DNA from 4 places in the uncultured Phyllobacterium sp. genome. Region 2 is predicted to be linked to each of the others. Evidence: predicted binding sites of a transcription regulator. Region 2 holds the regulator's gene; each other region holds the start of a gene.
What was found. Region 2 encodes LexA, which represses DNA repair genes until DNA is damaged. Its sites were predicted from a motif close to TGTTCNNNNTGTGTTCNG; they were not measured.

Region 1: a site for LexA is predicted at 1,068-1,085, ahead of uvrA (excinuclease ABC subunit UvrA). Genes of this name have one in related genera too.
Region 3: a site for LexA is predicted at 714-731, ahead of RDL77_RS12020 (helicase-related protein). Genes of this name have one in related genera too.
Region 4: a site for LexA is predicted at 1,087-1,104, ahead of RDL77_RS03775 (YifB family Mg chelatase-like AAA ATPase). Genes of this name have one in related genera too.

The regions. Positions count from the first base shown of each region.
Region 1 covers NZ_CABSQF010000002.1:97,385-99,589, reverse strand. Annotated here, with positions in the region: gene uvrA (excinuclease ABC subunit UvrA) at 1-930, opposite strand, end outside; gene RDL77_RS01720 (single-stranded DNA-binding protein) at 1,366-1,893, shown strand; gene RDL77_RS01715 (YqaA family protein) at 1,925-2,205, shown strand, end outside.
Region 2 covers NZ_CABSQF010000045.1:13,374-15,578, forward strand. Annotated here, with positions in the region: gene RDL77_RS20540 (ComEC/Rec2 family competence protein) at 1-732, shown strand, start outside; gene lexA (transcriptional repressor LexA) at 726-1,445, opposite strand; gene RDL77_RS20550 (GNAT family N-acetyltransferase) at 1,634-2,205, shown strand, end outside.
Region 3 covers NZ_CABSQF010000016.1:74,711-76,915, forward strand. Annotated here, with positions in the region: gene phbB (acetoacetyl-CoA reductase) at 1-205, shown strand, start outside; gene RDL77_RS12020 (helicase-related protein) at 888-2,205, shown strand, end outside.
Region 4 covers NZ_CABSQF010000004.1:42,406-44,610, forward strand. Annotated here, with positions in the region: gene RDL77_RS03765 (LysR substrate-binding domain-containing protein) at 1-7, opposite strand, end outside; gene RDL77_RS03770 (MBL fold metallo-hydrolase) at 153-1,034, shown strand; gene RDL77_RS03775 (YifB family Mg chelatase-like AAA ATPase) at 1,183-2,205, shown strand, end outside.

The DNA of each region.
Region 1 (2,205 bases), on a different contig from region 2:
ATCGATGGCCTTCTGGGTGCCGAGACCATCGCAGGTCGGACAGGCGCCGAACGGATTGTTGAACGAGAACAGGCGCGGTTCGATTTCGGCAATGGTGAAGCCGGAGACCGGGCAGGCAAACTTTTCCGAGAACATCAAACGCATATGCGTTTCGTTCTTGGATTTGTTGGCGGATTCCCCGGATGTCTCGTCGGCGGGCAGCGGCTTGTCGGCGAACTCCGCCAGGGCAATGCCGTCGGCGAGTTTGAGCGCGGTTTCAAGGCTGTCCGCCAGACGCGCGGAGATGTCCGGGCGGACGACAACGCGGTCGACCACCACATCGATGTCGTGCTTGTATTTCTTGTCGAGGGCCGGAACGTTGGCGATCTCGTAGAATATCCCGTCGACCTTCACGCGCTGGAAGCCGCGCTTCTGCAGATCGGCGAGTTCCTTGCGGTACTCGCCTTTGCGGCCGCGCACGATGGGAGCGAGTATGAACAGGCGTGTGCCTTCATCCTGCGCCAGAACACGATCCACCATCTGGCTGACGGTCTGGCTTTCAATCGGCAGGCCGGTTGCCGGTGAATAGGGGATGCCGACGCGCGCATAGAGCAGGCGCAGATAATCATAGATTTCGGTGACGGTGCCGACGGTGGAGCGCGGGTTGCGGCTCGTCGTCTTCTGCTCGATGGAGATGGCCGGAGACAGGCCGTCGATCTGGTCGACATCGGGCTTCTGCATCATCTCCAGAAACTGCCGGGCATAGGCCGACAGGCTCTCGACATAACGCCGCTGGCCTTCCGCATAGATGGTATCGAAGGCAAGCGAAGATTTGCCCGATCCCGACAGGCCGGTCATGACAATCAGCTTGTCGCGCGGCAGATCGAGGTCGATGTTCTTCAAATTGTGTTCGCGGGCACCACGAATAGATATAAATTTCTGATCGCTCATGACTGTCACGCCGTTATGGGGGAGGAACTGGCTCGCTGGCCGGAGTCTTTCCCTTATTTAGAAAGTTTCCAGCAGATTGCGAGGCCGTACCTGGGTTGGAATCACCATAGCCATGTTGACATCCATAGAGCAAGTGATAGAACAAAAAAAGAACAAATATTGCGGGCGGGGTAAAACCGGCGTAAAATCCGGGAGTTCCGTGCCTGACAAGCCAAACAGGCACGGGATAAGGGCATTGAACGGATAAGTGCGCGTACAAGCCTACTGACAGATTTGTCAGGAGAGTGTCAGTTGCCACTGAATTGTCAGGAGGCTGGCGGCATTGGAGGTCGAGGCGAGCAGTATTTTGTGGATAGAGCCAGACAGTTGCCCGCGCAATGAGCGGCTTCTGTATGATGGCGCCAAATCGAAAAGCTAATTTTGTGGAGTATTTTTATGGCTGGCAGTGTCAACAAGGTAATTTTGGTCGGTAATCTTGGCGCTGATCCGGAAGTCCGGCGTCTCGGTTCGGGCGATCCGGTGGTCAATCTGCGCATTGCCACCTCGGAAAGCTGGCGCGACAAGAACAGCGGCGAGCGCAAGGAAAAGACCGAATGGCACAGCGTCGTCATTTTCAACGACAACCTGGCCAAGGTGGCTGAACAGTACCTCAAGAAGGGTATGAAGGTTTATCTGGAAGGCGCGCTGCAGACCCGCAAGTGGCAGGACCAGACGGGCAATGACCGTTATTCGACGGAAATCGTCCTGCAGAAATTCCGTGGTGAATTGCAGATGCTCGATTCACGCGGCGAGGGTGCCGGTTCCGGCGGCGGCCGCTCGTTCGACAATTCGAGCCGGGGCCAGGTCTCCGACAATGGCGATTATGGTTCGGATTTCGGCCGTTCCAGCGCTTCGCCGTCCAGCGGCGGCGGCAATGCAGGTGGCAACTTCTCGCGCGATCTCGACGACGAGATTCCGTTCTGAGCCTGTTCTGTAAGTCATTACCGGTTTGATCATGCTTGTTGATCTGGGCGTGTATGCCGGATTGTTCGCGGCCGCTTTTGCGGCCGCAACCATTTTGCCGATGCAGTCGGAGGCGCTGCTTGCCGGACTGCTGCTCTCGCATTCCTATCCGGCAGTCGCATTGATCGCCGTTGCCAGCGTGGGCAATGTCCTTGGCTCGGTGGTCAATTGGCTGCTCGGGCGCGGGATCGATCAGTTCCGCCACAGCAAATGGTTCCCGGCCAGCGAGGCACAGCTCGACCGTGCCACAGGCTGGTACCAGCGCTATGGCAA
Region 2 (2,205 bases):
CTGATGAGCGCGGCACTTGTGATCTTGATATTCCTGTCGTCGTGGTTGCGTCTGTGCAGCCTGCCGCTGTTTGCTGCGGCCGTCCTGATCATGGCGCGCACAGCGCCGCCGGATGTCGTCCTGTCCGAGGATGGCCGGCTGGCCGGTGTGCGCAATGGCACGGCATTGATGATCAATCGCCCGCAGGGCGGCGCCTTCACGTTGAACAACTGGCGGCAGGGCTTTGGGCTGGAACAGATCGTCAAACCGGCGGGGATCGGCAAAGAGGCAGCGGAGGGTGTCTTCGAATGCGCCGGCAAGCTCTGTCTGGCGCGCGAACCGGGCGGTCTCATCATTGCCTATACGGATGATCCAGCGCAAAGGAACGCCGCCTGCAGCGAGGGGAATATTGTCGTGCTAAGCTTTGCCGGCGTGGATACCGGTTGCCCCGTTCCCGGCCCGATGGTGATCACGCGCCGTGATCTCGCCTTGAACGGTGCTGCCGAAATCCGGTTCGGCTCCGGCGGGCAAGGGCAGGGTGACGTGACGGATCTATCGAAAGCCGGAGAAGCGCTGGAGCAAAGGGTGCAGTCGGCCCGCCTGACCTGGGCGATCGGTCCGCCCGACCGACCCTGGAACAAGTACCGCACCCATTCCAATGCGGCGCGCAACCGGCCGGAGCGTTCACGCAAGGCCCATGCGATCGAAAGCGTCCCGAACAATGCCGAACGGGACGCGGCGGCCGGTCAGTAACGGCGGATCAGGCCGACGAGCTTGCCCTGCACCCGCACGCGGTCCGGTCCGAAAATCCGCGTTTCATAGGCTGGGTTGGCGGCTTCCAGGGCAATCGAGGCACCCTTGCGGCGGAACCGCTTGAGGGTGGCTTCCTCGTCATCGACCAGCGCCACGATGATTTCGCCGGGGCTTGCGGTGTCGCCGCGCTTGATGACAACGGTATCGCCGTCGAAAATGCCTGCTTCGATCATCGAGTCGCCCTTGACCTCAAGCGCGTAATGTTCGCCGCTGCCGATCATGTCTGGCGGAAGGCTCAGCATGTGAGTCTGGTTCTGGATGGCGGAAATCGGCACACCGGCGGCAATCCGGCCCATGACCGGAATGCTGACATTGGCAGGCATGTCCATATCGTTGGAGGCGCGCGGCTGCGGCTTCGGCGGCGCAATATTGCGTCCGAGACTGCCCTCGATGACACTCGGCTCGAACTTTCTCTGGCTGTTGAGGCCGGGTGCGATGGAGTCCGGCAGGCGCAGGACTTCCAGCGCGCGTGCCCTGTTCGCAAGCCGGCGAATGAAGCCGCGCTCTTCCAGCGCAGTGATCAGCCGGTGAATGCCGGATTTGGAGGCCAGATCCAGCGCATCCTTCATTTCGTCGAAGGATGGCGGAATGCCCGTCTCCTTCAGACGCTCATGAATGAAGAGAAGAAGTTCATGTTGTTTACGCGTGAGCATCGGCGATCCTTTAGCAGGGAATCGGAAAAACAAAACCAGAACAAACACTATCTGTTCCAGCATTGTTCTACAAGTGCTTAATATTCCGTTGCGGCAATGCTGGAAGCTTGGTTACGAAGCATGTGCGGGCAGAAATGCGCCCATTCAGGGCGCTGTTGCGTCAGTTTCCAGTTGGATATCACAATATCATGACAGCTTTCATCCGAATCGCCGAGCGCCATGACCTTGCCACCATCATCGACTGGGCAGCCGCCGAGGGCTGGAACCCCGGTTTGGACGATGCGGACGCATTCTGGGCCGCGGACCCCAAGGGCTATCACGTGCTTGAGGTGAATGGTGAGTTGACGGCAGCGGTCTCGCTGGTCCGCTATGCGCGAGACTACGGCTTTCTCGGTTTCTACATGGTGCGTGCGCAATCGCGCGGTCTGGGTTTCGGCTGGTCGCTCTGGCAGGGCGTGCTGAGCGGATTTGCCGGACAGACCGTCGGTCTTGATGGTGTCGTTGCCCAGCAGGAAAACTATCGGAAGTCGGGATTTGTCTATGCCCATGCGAATTACCGCTATGGCGGCGCGCCCGGCTGCAGGGCAACCGTCAGCGGCGATATCGTCGCCATCGATGCGCAATGGATCGGTGCTGTCGCTGCCTATGACCGTCAATTCAATCCCGAACCACGGGAATCGTTTATCCGTGCCTGGCTCGGCCCGTCCGGCTCCCGCCACGGCCTGGCCTGTATTGCCGACGGAAAAATCGCGGGGTATGG
Region 3 (2,205 bases), on a different contig from region 2:
CATCTGTCCCGGTTATATCGGCACGGAAATGGTTCGGGCCATCGACGAGAAGGTGCTCAACGAGCGCATCATTCCGCAAATCCCGGTCGGACGTCTGGGCGAACCGGAAGAAATCGCGCGCTGCGTGGTGTTCCTCGCCTCTGACGATGCCGGCTTCATCACCGGCTCGACGCTGACAGCCAATGGCGGGCAGTATTTCAGCTGATCGGAAGCAAATCAAAAGACGCCGCGGACTGGAAACGGTCGGCGGCGTTTTCGTTTTGTGCGGCGGCGATTCCCGATATTCGCTGCCAAAGGTTAACGGCGTTTCCTGAATCTTGTCCTATTTCCTTCCCGTGCGTTCGGGGATTGGTGCGACTCCCGCGCCTTCGGCACAAGATGTAGCCGTGAACAAAACAGGAAAATGGACAAAGCGCTGATTCGTCGCTGATTCGTTCTTCCTTTGATCGGAGTGTTAATGAAACGGGGCACCCGGGCCTTGGATTCCTTAACTAACTATAAGGAAATATTGCGATTTTCTTAACAGACCAAAAAATCGTTGACGGCGGACCGCCCGCTTTTGCGCGGAAAAGCCAAAGGTTAACGGCGATGAACCGATTCGTTGAAATCCTGTTCCCGCTGATTCAGCATCTTGTGCGACTCGCACCCGGGAAAGCTAGATGTGGCCGTGAACAAAGCAGGAATCTGATCCTATAGCTGATTCGTCGCTGATTCGTTCTGCTCGCGTTCTGTTTCTTAATGGAACACTCCGTGAATCGGTTCGCAATTGTTTATCTTGAGGTCGCCGCATACTTTCTGTCTGATGCCGATAATGCTATCGGATGGTGCATGCCCGGCATGCCTTGCTGGTTCTGGTAAGGCCGTCGTGCCGGTGTTGGATATTTTTGATGAACCTTATGCCTACTCCCGAACTTCCCTTGATCCTGAGCGGTCGTGACGTCACCGCCGTTCTGGGGCCGACGAACACGGGGAAGACTCACCTCGCCATTGAGCGGATGCTGGCGCACCAGACGGGCATGATCGGCCTGCCGCTGCGCCTGCTGGCGCGCGAAGTCTACAACCGTGTTGTCGAACGGGTGGGGCTTGCCAATGTCGCGCTGATCACCGGTGAGGAAAAGATCATGCCGCCCGGCGCGCGCTATGCGGTGTGTACCGTCGAAGCGATGCCGCGCCAGACGGATATGGATTTCGTTGCCATCGACGAGGTCCAGCTTGCCAACGATCTGGAGCGTGGCCACATCTTTACCGACCGCATCCTGCATCTGCGGGGCCGTCAGGAAACCTTGCTGCTTGGTGCGGCCACCATGCGCGGCATACTGGAAAAGCTGCTGCGCGGCATCTCCGTCGTCACGCGTCCGCGCCTGTCCAATCTGACCTATGCCGGCTCGAAGAAGATCACGCGCCTGCCGCCGCGCACCGCCATCGTGGCCTTTGCCGCGGACGAGGTCTATTCCATCGCCGAACTGATCCGCCGCCAGAATGGCGGTGCCGCCGTGGTCATGGGGGCCTTGAGCCCGCGCACCCGCAATGCCCAGGTGGATCTCTATCAGTCGGGCGATGTGGATTATCTGGTCGCCACAGATGCCATCGGCATGGGGCTCAACCTCGATGTCGATCACGTGGCTTTTGCGCAGGACCGCAAGTTTGACGGCTATCAGTTCCGCGATCTGTCGCCGGGCGAAATCGGCCAGATCGCCGGGCGCGCCGGGCGGCACCTGCGCGACGGCACGTTTGGCGTTACAGGGCAGGTTTCCGGTTTTTCAGAAGAACTGGTGCAGCGCGTGGAATCGCATGCCTTCGATTCCGTCAAGATTTTGCAATGGCGCACCGCCCGGTTTGATTTTTCCAGCCTTGATGCGTTGAAACGGTCGATCGACACACCCGCACCGGTGGAGGGATTGACCCGGGCACTGCCGGCGGTGGATCAGCAGGCGCTCGAATATCTGTCGAAAGATCCGGATATCGCGCCGCTGGCCAACACGCCGGAACGGGTGGCCCTCCTGTGGGATGCCTGTGCGTTGCCGGACTACCGCAAAATTGCGCCGGCGCAGCATGCGGATATTATTGCATCGATCTATACAGATCTCGTCGAACATGGTCATGTTAACGAAACATACATGGGCGAACAGGTGCACCGGGCTGATACGACCGATGGCGATATCGATGCTTTGTCGCGGCGGATTGCCCAGATCAGAACTTGGACTT
Region 4 (2,205 bases), on a different contig from region 2:
CGGGCATGACACGCCTTATTATACGAAATAATCATACAGTCTGTCATTTTGATCGGGATTTTTCAAGAAACCCGTCCATGTCACTATATGCCCCACAGTGAGAAACCGAGCGAGGACCAGACGTGCGAACCCTTCTGACACGACGCGATACGATGAAATCCCTTCTGGCAGCCGGTGCCGTGGCGGCCCTGCAGCCGCTCAGCGCCATTGCGGCCAGGGCCGCTTCCACGCTGGCATGGACCTATTTCCAGGCGGATGAGAACGGCTTTCGCCGCACGCCCGTGCTGCTGACCGGCGAGAAGGAAGCGATCCTGCTCGATGGCGGGTTTACACTCTCCGATGGACGCGCGGTTGCCGATGCGATCAAGGCGACCGGCAAGACCCTGACAACGATTTACATCAGTTGCAGCGACCCCGATTACTATTTTGGCCTGCGTCCCATCGTCGATGCCTTCCCCAAGGCAAAAGTCCTTGCGGCGCACGCCACCGTGGACGCCATCAAGGGCAACGTACAGGGCAAGCTCGACGTCTGGGGGCCGCAGCTCAAGGACAATGGACCGAAGGTGCTGGCGGATGTCGTCATTCCGGAAGCCTCAGACCTGTCTTCGCTCGACCTGGAGGGAAACAGGATCGAGATCGTCACCATCAAGGATATGAAGGATCGCCGCTATCTCTGGGTGCCCGGGCTTGAAGCGGTTTTCGGCGGTGTGCTGGTTTCATCAGGCGTCCATGTCTGGGTTGCGGACGAGCCGGCCGTGGAAGACCGGAAGAAGTGGATTGCCGCGCTTGACGAAATGGCGGCGCGCAATCCCCGGATCGTCGTGCCGTCGCATCAGGTTGCCGGTGCCCCGCAGGGACCGGCGGCGGTAAAATTCACCCGGAACTATCTCGAGACGTTCAACACGGAAGCCGGGAAAGCCAAGACCAGCGGCGAACTGATCTCCGCCATGAAGGCGCATTACCCCGACCTGCTCGATGTCTCATCGCTTGAACTGGGCGCCAAGGTCGCCAAAGGCGAGATGAAATGGGGCTGATCGTCCCCGGCTGAACCGCATCGCGCCGAATTCCATCCCGGTGCGATGCGGCCGTTCTCCTAACGTTCTTGTCATGCCGCACAAATTATGATGAGGTGCCGTTATTGGCACTGTTCATTTTTTAGATGCGGTATTTTAGGAACGATTGATGGTCACCCGCGTGCGCACCGTCGCATTTCAGGGCATTGAGGCCCAGCCTGTCGATGTGCAGGTGATGATCGCCCCCGGCAAAATGGGAATCCATATTGTGGGCCTGCCCGACAAGGCCGTGGCCGAAAGCCGCGAACGCGTGCAGGCGGCGCTGCATGCCTCCGGCCTGTCCCTGCCGCCCAAAAAGGTGACCGTCAATCTTGCGCCGGCGGATCTGCCCAAGGAAGGCAGCCATTATGACCTGCCGATCGCCATGGGCCTGATGGCGGGGCTCGGCGCCATTCCCGCCGATGTGCTGGAGGCCTATGTCGTTCTCGGGGAACTGTCGCTCGACGGCACGATCACCCATGTGGCCGGGGTTCTTCCCGCCGCGATCTCCGCCAACCGGCAGGAGCGCGGCCTGATCTGCCCCGCCCCCTGCGGCCCCGAGGCTGCCTGGGCGGGCGCGCAGATCGATATTCTGGCGCCGCGCAGCCTGATCAGCCTCGCCAATCATTTTCGCGGTCATCAGGTGCTGTCGCGCCCTGAACCGTGCCTGCAGACCAATGCAACCGATCTGCCCGATCTGAGCGATATCAGGGGACAGGAAGGCGCCAGGCGCGCACTCGAAGTCGCGGCGGCAGGGGGTCATAACCTTCTCATGATTGGACCTCCCGGTTCGGGAAAGTCCATGCTCGCGCAGCGGCTTCCGTCCATCCTGCCGCCGCTGCTGCCGCACGAATTGCTCGAGGTGTCGATGATTGCTTCGGTCGCTGGCGAATTGCCGGGCGGCAGGCTCACCGACCGGCGGCCGTTCCGGGCACCGCACCATTCCGCCTCCATGGCGGCGATGGTCGGCGGCGGCATGCGCGCCCGCCCCGGTGAAGTCTCCCTCGCCCATCGCGGCGTGCTGTTTCTGGATGAATTTCCCGAATTCGCGCCCCAGGTGCTCGACTCCCTGCGCCAGCCGCTGGAAAGCGGAGAATGCGTGATCGCCCGCGCCAATCACCGTATTTCCTATCCGGCGCAAATCCAGCTCGTG